Linked DNA regions of Niveibacterium microcysteis. The protein of the gene in region 1 interacts with the protein of each later gene in a pairwise test. Links are inferred from orthologs where the notes say so. Each region holds a gene or a part of one and is shown in the gene's direction. Other genes may lie near its edges.

Region 1 (7,752 bases):
TCAGCCGGTTGAGCGGCTTGCCGAGTGCGGCGGCGACCGAGCGCAGGTTGTCTTCGAGCGGCTTGTGCAGATCGATCGCGCCCTTGGCCGGGTTGCCGACGATCAGCTTCTCCATGTACATGTCCGGCGCGCGCATGAAGCTGCCCTTGTCGCCCGCGGCCAGCACCGCTACCGCGTTGTTCTGGCCCATTGCGGTCATGCGGGTGCCATCGATCGGGTCGACCGCGATATCCACGCCGTCGCCGCCACGACCGACGTGTTCGCCGATGTAGAGCATGGGGGCCTCGTCGATCTCGCCCTCGCCGATAACGATCTCGCCGTCGATCTGGATCTGGTTCAGCACGAAGCGCATCGCCTCGACGGCAGCGCCGTCGGCCTTGTTCTTGTCGCCGCGGCCAAGCCATTTGTAGCCGGCGAGGGCGGCGGCTTCGGTTACGCGGGTGAATTCGATCGCAAGTTCGCGTCTCATGCTGTGGGATTCCTGTTGTGGGCCGCGACGCTCGTGGCGTGCCGGCGGGTCAATTCAGGGGCGGGATTGTAAACGGATGGGCGCCGTCCTGCCGGCTCGCCGAAACAAGCCGCGGCCGAACTTGCGATGCGGCATACAATCCAAGGTTCGGCCAGTTTTCCGGAGCGCCCTTGTGATCGTCGAATTTCCTGGAAGTCCGTTCCGCCTGCATCAGCCGTTTCCGCCCGCTGGGGACCAGCCCACCGCGATCGCAAAGCTGACCGAAGGGGTCGAGGACGGGCTGATGTACCAGACCTTGCTCGGCGTTACCGGCTCGGGCAAGACTTACACGATGGCCAACGTCATCGCGCGCACTGGCAAACCCGCGCTGGTGCTGGCGCCGAACAAGACGCTCGCCGCGCAGCTTTACGCCGAGTTCCGCGAATTCTTCCCCGAGAACGCGGTCGAGTACTTCGTTTCCTACTACGACTACTATCAGCCCGAGGCCTATGTGCCGAGCCGCGATCTCTTCATCGAGAAGGATTCGGCGATCAACGAGCACATCGAACAGATGCGGCTGTCGGCGACCAAGAGCCTGCTGGAGCGGAGGGATGTGGTGATCGTCGCGACCGTGTCCTGCATCTACGGTATCGGCGACCCGGTGGACTACCACTCGATGATCCTGCACCTGCGCGAGGGCGAGAAGATGCCGCAACGCGATGTCGTGCAGCGCTTGGTTGGCATGCAGTACTCGCGTTCGGACCTGGATTTCAAACGCGGCACCTTCCGCGTGCGCGGTGATGTGATCGACATCTTCCCGGCCGAAAACGCCGAAATGGCGGTGCGGCTGGAGTTGTTCGACGATGAGATCGAGCACATCACGCTGTTCGACCCCTTGACCGGGCATCTGAAGCAGAAGCTTGGCCGCTTTACGGTATTCCCATCCAGCCACTACGTGACGCCGCGTGCGACAGTGCTCAAGGCGATCGAGGGCATCAAGGAGGAGTTGCGTGAGCGCATCGACTTCTATGTGCGTGAGAACAAGCTGGTCGAAGCGCAGCGCATCGAGCAGCGCACCCGCTTCGATCTGGAGATGCTGACTGAGGTGGGTTTCTGCAAGGGCATCGAGAACTACTCGCGGCATCTCTCCGGTCGTGCGCCCGGCGAGCCGCCGCCGACGCTGATCGACTACCTGCCGCGCGATGCGCTGATGTTCATCGACGAATCGCATGTGGCGATTCCGCAGGTGGGCGGCATGTTCAAGGGTGACCGGGCGCGCAAGGAGAACCTGGTGGGCTACGGCTTCCGGCTGCCCTCGGCGGTCGACAACCGACCGCTGAAGTTCGAGGAGTTCGAACGCCTGATGCCGCAGACGATCTTTGTCTCCGCGACGCCAGCGGCCTATGAAGAGCAGCATCAAGGACAGGTGGTGGAGCAGGTGGTGCGACCGACTGGTCTGGTCGACCCGGTGATCGACGTCCGGCCGGCGATTACGCAGGTCGACGACTTGCTGACTGAGATCCGCAAGCGCACCGCGGTGGAGGAGCGTGTGCTCGTCACCGTGCTGACCAAGCGGCTGGCCGAGGAGCTGACCGATTACCTCGGCGAGAACGGCATCCGGGTGCGCTACCTGCACTCCGATATCGATACGGTCGAGCGGGTCGAGATCATCCGCGATCTGCGCCTGGGCGAGTTCGATGTGCTCATCGGCATCAATCTGCTGCGCGAGGGGCTGGATATCCCTGAGGTCTCGCTGGTCGCGATCCTCGACGCAGACAAGGAAGGCTTCCTGCGTTCCGAGCGCAGCCTGATCCAGACGATTGGCCGCGCGGCGCGCCATTTGCACGGCACAGCGATCCTCTACGCCGACCGTATCACCGATTCGATGCGGGCCGCGATGGGCGAAACGGAGCGCCGTCGCGCCAAGCAGATCGCGCACAACGAGGCTAACGGCATCGTGCCGAAGTCCGTGCACAAGCGAATCAAGGACATCATCGATGGCGTCTATCACGAAGCGGAGGCCGGCAAGGCCCTCAAGGTCGCCGAGGCCGATGCCGACTATGCGTTGATGGACGAAAAGGCGCTGGCCAAGGCGATCAAGAAACTGGAGAAGGACATGCTTGAGCACGCGCGAAACCTGGAGTTCGAGAAGGCGGCCGCTGCGCGAGATGAACTGTTCCGGCTGCGCCAGCGCGCCTTTGGTGCCGATCAGCACGGCACACCCTGATTCACTCTCGGCTTCGATCCGCCTGTGCGGTGGGCGGCCGGCAATACGAAGACAACAACGAGAAAAACTCAGAGCATGAAGCGCGTACTGTTCATCTGTACTGGAAACATCTGCCGCTCCCCCACCGCAGAGGGGGTAGCGAGGGCCATGATCGCGGCATCGGGCGCCGACGTCGAAGTGGACTCGGCCGGGATTCAGGGCATGCATGCTGGCGAGGCGCCTGATCCGCGTTCGCAACGCGCGGCCAAACGGCGTGGCTACGAGCTTGGCAAATTGCGTGCGCGCAAGCTGGCTGCGGCGGATTTCGAGGTATTCGACTTGCTGGTTGCGATGGATCGCGGCCATCTCGCCCACATGAAACGACTCTGTCCGCCGGAGCATGCGGGCAAGCTGCACTTGTTCCGGGATTTCATCGCCGACGGCGTGGGTCTTGACGTGCCCGACCCCTACTACGGCGGTGACGCGGGTTTCGAGCATGTGCTCGATCTGTGCGAAGACGGTGTGGTGGCCATGTTGGCGGCCATCAAGGCGGGCAAGGTGTAGGTGCGTCGGCTACCGGCGCTGCGGTGCCGACCTCAAATGAGAACGCCCCGCTGACCAGAGGACAGCGGGGCGTTTTGGTTTGTGCGGCCCGAGCTGGTTTACTCGTTGCGCGTTTCGACTTGCTGCAGCGGCTCGTCGGCGACGACCGGGCGCGCCGGCCGTTGGCGACGGCGACGCGCGGGCGCTTCGTCCGAGCTTACCGGGGCGGCGGCAGGTGCTGCCGGTGCGTCGCTGCGCGTTTCGATCATGACGAGCTCATCGCTCTTCAGCACCGCGCTCAGGTCGAACGGCAGTTGAGCCTGGGTGCGTGCAGCGGCCGCGCGAACGGGCAGTGGTTCCTCTTGAGCAAGCTCGGCCTGCGCAACCGGAGCGATTGGCGCCGCTTCGACCACGGCAGGGGCCGGCTCGTTCGCGATTGCCTCAACGACTGCGGTGACGGCGACGGTTTCGCTTGCTGCGGTGGCTGGCGCGGCGACAGGCTCGACCACCGGCGCACTGCTGGGAAGCGCTTCGGTCGTCGCGGCCTCTTTCGCTGCAGCAGCGGCGGCAGCGGCTTCCGGCGTCGGGTAGAACATGATTTCTACCGGTGCCTGGCGTTGGCGACGTTCGCGGTGAGCTTGGCGCTCTGCGTCACGTTCGGCTCTGCGGGCTTTGGCTTCCGCACGGCGCGCAGCGTCGGCTGCGGCTTGTGCTTCCGCAGCGGCTGCGGCGGCCTCCGGTGTTGGATAGAACATGATCTCGACCGGGCGGTTCGCGCTATCGCCTTGCTCCTGCGCCGCAGCTTCGTTGTTACGGCGTTCGCCGCCGCGGCGGCCGCGGCGGTTGCGACGGCGGCTAGTGCCTTCGCCTTCATCCGCTTGCGGTGCGATCTCGGGGGCGGCGCTGGCACCTTCGATGGCGCCGGTGTCGATCACGGTCGCGATATCGGCTTCAGTTGCGGCCGGTTTCGGCTGACGCGGCTGACGCGGTTCACGTGGCTCGCGCGGCTGGCGTTCGCGGCGTTCCTGCGTCTGGCCCTCAGGCTTCTCCGCGCGTTCGCCACGGTTTTCATCGCGACGACCGCGTTCTCCACCTTCGCGTTGCGGCTTGGTTGCCTGTTCGGCAACGGCTTCGGGCTTGGCGCCCTGGCGGTCACGGCCTTTTTCGCCACGCGCTTCGTTGCGGTTGCGTTGCTCGTCGCGGCCTTTCTGGGCGTCGCGATTGCGCTCGCCGCGTTCGCCGCGTTCTTCCCGGTTGCCACGGCCACCGCGCTCGCCACGGCTACGCTCGTTGCGACGTCCGTTGCGGCCCGCGTCCTTGGTCTCGGCAGGCTTCGCGGCCGGCGCCGCGGTGGTGGCGTCACCACCACGGAACCAGTTCAGGATGCGTTGGAACAGGCTGGGGCCCAGCTGCACAGTCGCGCTAGGGGCGACCGGTGCGGCCTCGGTCTTCGGCTCAACGATCGGGGCCGGCTGGTCCGGCGTGAACGAGCGGATCGCGGCTTCCTGGCGCGGGGGCTTGCCTTCGGTGTTGGCGGACGGCGGCGCATAGGTTGCGTCGGCCGGCATCTGCGCCATCTTGTAGCTGGGCAGGTTCAGCTCTTCCGAGTTCAGCTGGTCGTGACGCAGACGGACGATCTCGTGCGCCGGCGTTTCCAGATGGCGGTTCGGGATCAGTAGCAGGTTGACCTTGTGGCGCAGCTCGATCTTGGCGATGTCGTCGCGCTTTTCGTTCAACAGGAAGGTTGCGACATCAACCGGTACCTGACAGTGCAGCGCGCCGGTGTTCTCCTTCATCGCTTCCTCTTCGAGGATGCGCAGGATGTGCAGCGCAGCCGATTCGGTCGAGCGGATATGGCCGGTGCCGGTACAGCGCGGGCAGGTGATGTAACTGGTTTCGGCGAGCGCCGGGCGCAGGCGCTGACGCGAGAGCTCCAACAGGCCGAAGCGGCTGATCTTGCCGGTCTGAACACGGGCGCGGTCATGGCGAAGGGCGTCGCGCAGGCGGTTTTCCACCTCGCGCTGGCTCTTCGGGTTTTCCATGTCGATGAAGTCGATGACGATCAGGCCGCCCAAGTCACGCAGGCGCAGCTGGCGGGCCACTTCGTCCGCGGCTTCGAGGTTGGTCTTCAGCGCGGTTTCTTCGATGTCCGCGCCGCGGGTTGCGCGGCCCGAGTTCACGTCGACCGCGACCAGCGCTTCGGTATGGTCGATCACCACGGCACCGCCCGAAGGCAGATTTACCTGGCGCGAGTACGCCGATTCGATCTGGTGTTCGATCTGAAAGCGCGAGAACAGCGGAACATCGTCGCGGTAGCGCTTCACGCGATGCACATTGGTCGGCATCACATGCGCCATGAACTGGCGCGCCTGCTCGTACACGTCGTCGGTGTCGATCAGGATTTCACCGATGTCGGAGGAGAAGTAGTCGCGGATCGCACGGATCACGAGGCTGCCTTCCTGATAGATCAGGTAGGCGCCGCTCTGGCCCTTGGCTGCTCCTTCGATTGCTTTCCACAGCTGGGCGAGGTAGTTCAGGTCCCACTGCAGTTCTTCGGCTGCACGGCCGATCGCTGCGGTGCGAGCGATCATGCTCATGCCGGTGGGCACGTCCAGTTGATCCAGCGCGTCGCGCAATTCCGCGCGGTCGTCACCCTCAACGCGGCGCGAAACGCCACCGCCGCGGGGGTTGTTCGGCATCAGCACCAGGTAGCGGCCGGCCAGTGAGATGAAGGTGGTCAGGGCTGCGCCCTTGTTGCCACGTTCGTCCTTCTCAACCTGGACGATCAGTTCCTGGCCTTCCTTGATCGCGTCCTGAATGCGGGCGCGGGAAGCTTCTACACCTTCCTTGAAATAGGCGCGGGAAATTTCCTTGAACGGCAGAAAGCCATGGCGTTCGGCGCCATAGTCAACAAAGGCTGCTTCGAGGCTGGGCTCGACGCGTGTCACGACGCCTTTGTAGATGTTGCTCTTGCGTTGTTCCTTGGCGGCCGATTCGATATCGAGATCGATCAATTTCTGACCATCTACGATCGCGACGCGCAGTTCTTCGGCCTGCGTCGCATTAAAAAGCATGCGCTTCATTGGTGTTGTTCTCCCGCGCGCAAGCGGGCAGAACGAACCGCACCGTCCGATTCGGACGGCGTACTCAGATTGTCGGGAACGCTGTCATGCGATGGTTCGTTTTCAAAAAGAGTCGCGGGATTCGTACTGATCGGTCCTGCAGTCTCGGCGAGGTTCGGCCGACCGCTCAGGGCCTTGCATTCTGCGAGTTGCGCGCCAACTATGTGGTCAAGTGTTTTTTGGGTACCATCGCGAGCTTTTGTGCTCCAGCGACGGTTGGCTTGGCGTTCCTCTGGGAGCTGAGCTCATCGCCGACTGGTCCGTACCTGCATCCTGCGAGGTGCGGCCCGAGCCGGACGTACCGGACGAACCCAAGCAGTATATTCAACATGGTCTTGCAAGGCAAAACCCCGTCCGCCCCCCCAGCCGTCCAGCGAGTGCTGATCGACGAAAACGATGCAGGTCAGCGCATCGACAATTTTCTGATCCGCGTCTGCAAAGGCGTGCCCAAGAGCCTGATCTACCGAATCTTGCGCAGCGGCGAGGTGCGGGTGAATAAAGGGCGCATCGATCAGACCTACCGGCTCGCGGCGGGCGATGAGGTGCGGATTCCGCCATTGCGCCTGGCTGAAAAGGCCGACAAGGCGCCGGTGCCGGGCCGTGAGTTCCCGATCCTGTTTGAAGACGACGCGCTTCTGGCGATCAACAAGCCGGCAGGTACTGCGGTGCATGGTGGCAGCGGGGTGAGCTTTGGCGTGATCGAGCAGTTGCGACAGCAGCGGCCGCAGCAGCGGTTTCTCGAGTTGGCGCACCGGCTCGATCGTGAGACCTCCGGCATCCTGCTGATCGGCAAGAAGCGGTCGGCGCTCAGCAAGCTGCATGATGTGCTGCGCGAAGGCGGCTTGGACAAGCGCTATCTGGCGCTGGTGGTTGGCAAGTGGCCGAACCCGGTTCAGCACATCAAGCTTGCTCTCACCAAGTACCTGACCGAAGAAGGCGAGCGGCGCGTTACGGTGGATAAGGATGGCAAGGCTTCGCACAGCATCGTACGGCTCGTGGCGCGCTGGGAGCGTTTCAGTCTGGTCGAGGTGCAGATCAAGACCGGCCGGACGCACCAGATCCGGGTGCACCTGACTCATCTTGGCTTCCCCTTGGCGGGTGACGATAAATACGGCGACTTCGCGCTGAACAAGGCGCTGCAGAAGGAAGGTCTGAAGCGCATGTTCCTGCATGCGGCGAGCCTGGTTGTGCCGCATCCGGTTACCGGCGAGCCCCTTGCGCTCTCCGCGCCGCTGCCGGATGAGTTAGCCGCTTTCGTGGCGCGCCTTGATGAGAAGGAGGCGCGTAGCTATGGCTGAACGCCGGTTTGACCTGGTCGTATTCGACTGGGATGGCACTTTGATGGATTCGACTGCCACGATCGTCGCAGCGATTCAGGCTGCGTGCGCGGATCTGGGTTTGCCGGTGCCCGATCGTGCTCAGGCGAGCCACGT
Region 2 (7,835 bases), 1.2 Mb from region 1 along the record:
CGAATCGGCAGCGGTGCCGGAACCCGCCACGCTGCTGTTGACCGGTCTCGGGCTCGTCGGACTCGCCGCATCGCGCCGCCGCAAGACCGGCTGATACCTCATCAACCGGCCGCCGAGTCTGGCGCTCGGACGCCACACAGCAAAAAGCCCTGATTTCTCAGGGCTTTTTCTTTTCGGGCGACGAATCGGCGGACGCGTATCAGAATGGAATGTCGTCGTCGAAATCGCCGAAGTTGTTTCCGCCGGCCGGGGCCTGTGGCGCCGGGGCCGGGCGCGATTGCGGGCGTGCATTGCCGCCGCCCTGATTGCCGCCGCGCGGAGCCGGTGCCTGGTTGTAGTCGTCGCCGCCGCTGTTGTAGCCGCCGCGCGAGCCGCCGCCCTCACCACCGGGGCGGCCGCCGAGCATCTGCATCTGGTCGGCGCGGATCTCGGTCGTGTACTGGTCACGACCTTCCTTGTCCTGCCACTTGCGGGTCTGCAGGCGGCCTTCGATATAGACCGACGAGCCCTTCTTCAGGTACTGGCCGGCGATTTCCGCGACCTTGCCGAAGAACACAACGCGGTGCCATTCGGTCGCTTCCTTCTTCTCGCCGGTGGCCTTGTCGCGCCAGGTGTCGGTGGTCGCGATACGGATATTGCAGATCGCGTCGCCGCTCGGGGCGTAGCGGGTCTCCGGGTCGGCACCGAGGTTACCGACGAGGATCACCTTGTTCACAGAAGCCATCAGGCTTTCCCTCCAGTAAGACGGCGCAGGGATGCTTCATCCCAGCGCTCAAGATTAATCTTCAAGTATGCCATCCGCCGCTCGGGGATGACGATGGCCTCGCGCACGCCGGGCAGCGCGAGCAGTTCGTGGCGGAAGCTGGCGATCTCGATATGCGGATCAATCGCGATCTCGCGTTCGGTCAGCTGCGGCGGGTTGCGCATGCTGCGCGCCCACAGCCACCAGATCAAGGCCAACAGCGTGGTGCCGGCAAACACCGCATGCGGCCCGAAGTGGGCGGCCACCGCCCCGCCCGCCGCGCCGCCCAGCGCCGCGCCGATCGACTGCGAGGTGTTGTAGACGCCCAGCGCCGCCCCTTTGGCCTGCGGCGGCGCGATGCGCGACACCAGCGAGGGCAGCGACGCCTCAACAATGTTGAAGGCGACAAAGAACAGGAACAGCAGGCCAACGATCGGCCAGAACGTATCCTGCACCAACAGAAAACCGAGTTGCGTGGCTGCCAGCAGCGCAATCGACGCCAACAGTACGCGCCGCATCTGGCGTTTGCGCTCGGCGTAAATGATCGCCGGCACCATCAGTACGAAACTAGCCAGCACCACCGGCAGGTAGATCTTCCAGTGCTCGGCCAGCGGCAGGTGTTCGGACTCGACCAGGATGCGCGGCACGATCAGGAACATGCCCATCTGGATCATGTGGATCGCGAACACGCCAAAATGAAGCGGCATCAGCTGCCGTTCGGTCAGCACCGTGGCAAGCGGCACCCGCGGCATCGCGGTCTCGATGCGCGGCGGCGTCGGCACCGCGCGCAGCAACACCGGGATCGCCAGCAGCGACAAGGCCCCGGTCAGCAGGAACATGCCGTGCATGCCGATCCACTGGTACAGCGCCGGCGAAGCGACCAGGGACACGGCAAACACCAGCCCGATCGTCGAGCCGATCATCGCCATCACCTTGGTGCGATGCTGCTCGCGGGTGAGGTCGGCGGCCAGCGCCGACACCGCGGCGGAGATCGCGCCAGCACCCTGCAGCGCACGCGCCGCGATCATCCAGCCGATGTTGGGCGCCCAGGCGGCCAGCGCACAACCGGCAGCAAACATGAGCAGGCCGAAAACGATCACCGGCTTGCGGCCAAAGCGGTCCGACGCGACACCGAAGGGCACCTGGAAGATCGCCTGCACCATGCCGAAGGCGCCCAGCGCCAGCCCGGCCCATTGCAGGTCGTTCCCGCCCGGCAGCGTCTTCGCGAAGACCGAGAACACCGGCAGGATCAGGAACAGCCCGAGCATGCGCAACGCAAAGATCGCGGCCAGCGTGGCGCCGGCGCGGCGTTCCTGCGCACTCATGCGGTCGGAGAACGGGGAGGACATCGGGAAAATGGCTTTGAATCAGCGAGTTGCGTATATTAGCAGGTTGCCCTTCCCGGCCACCCCGCGTTCGCGCATCGAATGACTCCCTACCTCGCGTCCAGCTCCAGCATTGATTGGAAAACACCGGCCGTACACGCGCTGGCCCAGCAGCTCGCGGTTGAGGCGGGTAGTGGCGACGAGGCGATCGCACGACGTTGCTTCGAATTTGTGCGCGACGAAATCCGCCACAGTTGGGACTACCGCAGCGGGCCGGTGACGCTGCGCGCCTCCGAAGTGCTCGCACACCGAACTGGCTATTGCTACGCGAAGAGCCATCTGCTGGCCGCCCTGTTGCGCGCCAACGGCATCCCCGCGGCGCTGTGCTACCAGCGCCTGCCGGTTGGCGATGGTGGTGCGCCGTACTGCCTGCATGGGCTCAACGCGGTGTACCTGGCCGACCACGGCTGGTACCGCATCGACGCCCGCGGCAACAAGCCCGGCGTAGACGCCCGCTTCACGCCGCCGCACGAACACCTCGCCTTCCCGATCCGGGGCGGCGCCGAACAAGACATCGAAGGCCTGTACGCCGAACCGCTGCAGGCCGTGGTCGACGCATTGACCCGCCATTCCACCATCGAGCAGGTGTTCCTGAACCTGCCCGACATCGAGGCGCCGCTGCGAACCGCCGGCGCCCCGACCTAGACGCGCCGAAGCGCGGCAAGGGAATCGAAGAACGCTCATGGACGACATCAAGATCCGCGGTGCGCGCACGCACAACCTGAAGAACATCTCGCTCGACATCCCGCGCAACCGGCTCACGGTGATCACCGGCCTGTCGGGCTCGGGCAAGAGCTCGCTCGCGTTCGACACGCTCTACGCCGAAGGGCAGCGCCGCTATGTCGAATCGCTGTCGGCGTACGCGCGGCAGTTCCTGCAGCTAATGGAAAAGCCGGACGTCGACCTGATCGAAGGTCTTTCGCCAGCGATCTCGATCGAACAGAAGGCGACTAGCCACAACCCGCGTTCGACCGTCGGCACCGTCACCGAGATCCACGACTACCTGCGCCTGCTGTACGCCCGCGCCGGCCAGCCGCACTGCCCGGAGCACAAGTTGCCGCTCGCGGCACAGAGCGTGTCGCAGATGGTCGACACCGTGCTCGCGCTGCCCGAGGACACCAAGGTGATGGTGCTCGCGCCGGTGGTGACCGAGCGCAAGGGCAGCTTCGAAGACATGTTTGCCGAGCTGCGCGCACAGGGCTTCGTGCGCCTGCGCATCGACGGCACGTTGCATGAGATCGATGCACTGCCGAAACTCGAAAAGACCGGCAAGCATTCGATCGACATCGTCGTAGACCGCCTCAAGGTGCGCGCCGATGCGCGCCAGCGCCTGGCCGAAAGTTTCGAGACCGCGCTGGCGCACGCCGAAGGCCGCGCGCTGGCGGTGGAGATGGATGACGGCAAGGAGCACCTGTTCTCCGCGCGCTTCGCCTGCCCGGTGTGCAGCTACGCGATCGCGGAACTCGAACCGCGGTTGTTCTCCTTCAACAACCCGGTCGGCGCTTGCCCAAAGTGCGATGGTCTCGGCTCGGTCGAGTTCTTCGATCCGACGCGCGTCGTCGCCTTTCCGCATCTGTCGCTCGCCAGCGGCGCGATCCGCGGCTGGGATCGCCGCAACCAGTTCTACTTCCAGATGCTGCAGAGCCTCGCGGCGCACTACGGCTTCGACATCGACGCCACCTTCGAGGAACTGCCTGCCGAGATGCAGCAGATCGTGCTGTACGGTTCGGGCAAGACGAAGATCGCCTTCAAGTACCTGTCCGAGAACGGTCGCAACGTCACCAAGGAGCACAGCTTCGAAGGCATCGTGCCGAACCTGGAGCGCCGCTATCGCGAGACCGACTCGATCGCAGTGCGCGAAGAGCTGGCCAAGTACCGCAGCCACCAGGCCTGCCCGACCTGCGAAGGAACGCGCCTGCGCGAAGAGGCGCGCCACGTTTTCATCGGCGACCGCACGCTGCCGCAGGTCGGCCGCCTTGCGCTGGCCGAGTGCAAGCACTTCTTCGACACGCTCAAGCTCGAAGGCCATCGCGCGCAGATCGCCGACAAGATCGTGCACGAGATCTCCGCGCGCCTGCAGTTCCTGATCGACGTGGGCCTCGATTACCTGATGCTTGAACGCAGCGCCGATACGCTCTCGGGCGGCGAAGCGCAGCGCATCCGGCTCGCGAGCCAGATCGGCTCCGGCCTCACCGGCGTGATGTACGTGCTCGATGAGCCGTCGATCGGCCTGCACCAGCGCGATAACGACAGGCTGCTTGGCACGCTGGCGCGGCTGCGCGATCTCGGTAACACCGTGATCGTGGTCGAGCACGACGAAGATGCGATCCGCGCTGCGGACTACGTGGTCGACATGGGCCCCGGCGCGGGTGAGCATGGCGGCCAGGTGATCGCGCACGGCCTGCCGGCGCAAGTCGAGGCACACCCGGATTCGGCGACCGGCGCCTTCCTCTCAGGCCGGCGCAAGATCGCGTTGCCGGGCGAGCGAAAGTCACCCGACCCGCAGCGCCAGCTTTACCTGCGCGGGGCACGCGGCAACAACCTCAAGCACGTGACGCTGGAACTGCCGGTGGGGCTGTTCACCTGCATCACCGGCGTCTCCGGCTCCGGCAAGAGCACGCTGATCAACGACACGCTTTACGCGATCGCCGCGCGCCATCTGTACGGCTCGGTCGCGGAACCCGCGCCATACGACGACATCGAAGGCCTCGAATTCTTCGACAAGGTGATCAGCGTCGACCAGGCGCCGATCGGCCGCACGCCGCGCTCCAACCCCGCCACCTACACCGGCCTGCTGACGCCAATCCGCGAGCTGTACGCCGGCGTGCCGGCATCGCGTGAGCGCGGCTACGGGCCGGGGCGTTTCTCCTTCAATGTGAAGGGTGGGCGCTGCGAGGCCTGCCAGGGCGACGGCATGATCAAGGTGGAGATGCACTTCCTGCCCGATGTGTTCGTACCCTGCGACGTCTGCCACGGCCAGCGCTACAACCGCGAAACGCTGGAGATCCGCTATCGCGGCAAGACCATCGCCGAAGTGCTGAACATGACGGTCGAAGAAGCGCATGCCTTCTTCGACGCGGTGCCGACCGTCGCGCGCAAGCTCGAAACCCTGCTCGACGTGGGCCTCGGTTACATCCGCCTCGGCCAGAGCGCCACCACCCTTTCAGGCGGCGAAGCGCAGCGCGTGAAGCTCGCACTGGAACTGTCGAAGCGCGACACCGGCCGCACGCTCTACATCCTCGACGAACCGACCACCGGCCTGCACTTCCAGGACATCGAGATGCTGCTGAAGGTGCTCGCGCGCCTGCGCGACCACGGCAACACCATCGTCGTGATCGAACACAACCTGGACGTGATCAAGACCGCCGACTGGCTGATCGATCTCGGCCCCGAAGGCGGTGGTGGTGGTGGTCGCATCCTCGTCGCCGGGCCGCCCGAAGCCGTCGCCGCCCACCCGATCAGCCACACCGGCAAGTACCTCAAACGCCTGCTCAGCTGAACGTGACGCACCAGGTCGTTGAGGTGGCCAACGGCCGCCCGATCAAGCTGTGGACCGACGGCGTGCCGGTCGAGGACGACGCGCGCAAGCAGCTGATGAACACCGCGAAGATGCCCTTCATCTTCCGCCACCTCGCGGTGATGCCGGACGTGCATCTGGGCAAGGGCTCAACGATCGGCAGCGTGATCCCGACGCGCGGCGCGATCATTCCAGCGGCCGTCGGTGTCGATATCGGCTGCGGCATGATGGCGGCACGCACCACGCTCACCGCCGCCGATCTGCCGACGAGTCTGCACGGCCTGCGCAGCGCGATCGAGCGCGCCGTGCCGCATGGGCGAGCGCCCGGCCGGCGCGATCCGGGAGCGTGGGAGACGCCGCCAAAGGCGGTGGACGCGATGTGGACGGAACTCCAGGCCGGCTTCAGGCGCATCACCGAGAAGTACCCACGCCTGGAACGCACCAACAACCACAAGCACCTCGGCACGCTGGGCACCGGCAACCACTTCATCGAGGTCTGTCTCGATGAGGCCGACCAGGTGTGGTTCATGCTCCACTCGGGTTCGCGCGGGGTCGGCAACGCGATCGGCAACCTCTTCATTGAACTTGCGCAAGCCGATATGCGGCAGCACATTGCCAACCTGCCCGACCGCGACCTCGCCTACTTCAACGAAGGCAGCACGCACTTCGACGACTACGTCGAAGCGGTTGGCTGGGCGCAAGACTTCGCACGGCGCAACCGGGTGCTGATGATGCAAGCGGTGGTCGCCGCTGTGCGCACGGTCATCCGCCAACCCTTCAGCGCCGAAGTCGAAGCGGTGAATTGCCACCACAACTATGTGCAGCGCGAAACCCACTTCGGCGCCGAGGTGTGGATCACGCGCAAGGGCGCGGTGTCGGCGCAGAAGGGGCAGCTGGGCATCATCCCGGGTTCGATGGGGGCGAAGAGCTTCATCGTGCGTGGGCTCGGCAACGAAGAAGCGTTCTGTTCCTGCAGCCACGGCGCCGGCCGCACGATGAGCCGCAACGAGGCGAAGCGCCGCTTCACCGTAGCCGATCAGGTCCGCGCCACGCAGGGTGTGGAGTGCCGCAAGGACGCCGACGTGATCGACGAGATTCCGATGGCCTACAAGGACATCGATGCGGTGATGAATGCGCAACGCGAACTGGTCGAGGTGGTGCACACGCTACGGCAGGTGGTGTGCGTCAAGGGCTGATTCAGCCTCGCGTCGGATCAACCGAACGGGCCGCTTGAGCGGCCCGTTCTGCGTGCACGCAGAACGGCGTCAGCGCGCCGCCGCGTTGGTCAATTGCAGCTCAGGGTCGCCATGCCCGTCCCCGCTCCGGCCACGGCCTTGAGCCCACGCTTCACGCAGGCGGGCGATTGCGCCGTGTAGGCGTAGCCCAGCTTCTCGCGCGGGAATGTCTTGGTCGTAGTCCAGTCGTCCGCATTCTTGCTCGGTGACGCGTCGCTGCTCGTCCAAGTGATGCCGTATGTCTTGAAGTCGCCCGGTCCGCTGATGTTGTTGTTCAGCAGTTCCCAGTAGCCCAGCTCCGAACTGTCTCGCGACGTAACCGGGTTCTTGGCGTTCTCGAAGTAGTTGCCCTCGATCAGCGAGTACCCACCCATGCGCACGTTGATGCCAGACGTGAGAATGCTGGAGAACAGGTTGTTGAAGAGGTGCGAATAGCCAGCGCGTTGCAGCGGGGTACGCGAGCCCAGGTTCTCGAACACGTTATGGTGGAAGGTGATCAGGCGCTCGGCGGTGTCGCTGTCCGAATAGCCGTTGAGGCTGACCTTGTGATGGTCGTGCAGGTAGTTGTACGACACCGTCACGTTGGTCGCGCCCTTCTTGAAGTCGAGCATGCCGTCGAACTCGGTGTCGCCCGCGCCACTGCATTCAGCCAGGGATGTGAAGAAGGTGTTGTGATCGATCCAGATGTTGGACGGTGCACCGGCACTGCTGCCCTCAACACCGACGATGTCCGAATCGCCGCCACCCGGTGTCAGGCCGATCGTCATGTTGCGGATGATGATGTTCGACGCGCTGCCGACGATGTGAATGCCAAAGTTCGCCGCAGAACCGTCAGCACCGATGATCGAAATGTTGCGCAATGGCTTGTTCGATTCGCCCTTGATCTCGAGGGTCTGCGCACTGAGCTTGAACTGCGTGCAGGGATCGGTGATCGACGCGAAGTTGAAGGCGCCGGT

What was found.
Region 2: the proteins of uvrB (region 1) and uvrA interact in binary tests that used the Escherichia coli proteins (3 or more experiments, as listed by UniProt). The link is inferred for Niveibacterium microcysteis from one-to-one orthologs.

Annotation. Positions count from the first base shown.
Region 1 is NZ_CP071060.1:3,307,761-3,315,512, reverse strand. Bases 164-3,159 are described here. They hold uvrB (excinuclease ABC subunit UvrB), read left to right. Parts: upstream 164-644; coding sequence 645-2,675; downstream 2,676-3,159. Other genes in these bases: JY500_RS15000 (low molecular weight protein-tyrosine-phosphatase), read left to right, coding at 2,751-3,159; glpX (class II fructose-bisphosphatase), read right to left, coding at 164-469. Also shown: more of glpX, read right to left, coding at 1-163; more of JY500_RS15000, read left to right, coding at 3,160-3,218; JY500_RS14995 (Rne/Rng family ribonuclease), read right to left, coding at 3,317-6,280; JY500_RS14990 (RluA family pseudouridine synthase), read left to right, coding at 6,649-7,617; JY500_RS14985 (HAD-IA family hydrolase), read left to right, coding at 7,610-7,752. UniProt on the Escherichia coli protein: The UvrABC repair system catalyzes the recognition and processing of DNA lesions. A damage recognition complex composed of 2 UvrA and 2 UvrB subunits scans DNA for abnormalities.
Region 2 is NZ_CP071060.1:4,520,446-4,528,280, forward strand. Bases 2,505-5,826 are described here. They hold uvrA (excinuclease ABC subunit UvrA), read left to right. Parts: upstream 2,505-2,809; coding sequence 2,810-5,626; downstream 5,627-5,826. Other genes in these bases: JY500_RS20505 (transglutaminase-like domain-containing protein), read left to right, coding at 2,505-2,772; JY500_RS20515 (RtcB family protein), read left to right, coding at 5,629-5,826. In the rest of the region: JY500_RS20490 (PEP-CTERM sorting domain-containing protein), read left to right, coding at 1-94; ssb (single-stranded DNA-binding protein), read right to left, coding at 200-724; JY500_RS20500 (MFS transporter), read right to left, coding at 724-2,091; more of JY500_RS20505, read left to right, coding at 2,170-2,504; more of JY500_RS20515, read left to right, coding at 5,827-6,840; JY500_RS20520 (pectate lyase family protein), read right to left, coding at 6,930-7,835. UniProt on the Escherichia coli protein: The UvrABC repair system catalyzes the recognition and processing of DNA lesions. UvrA is an ATPase and a DNA-binding protein. A damage recognition complex composed of 2 UvrA and 2 UvrB subunits scans DNA for abnormalities.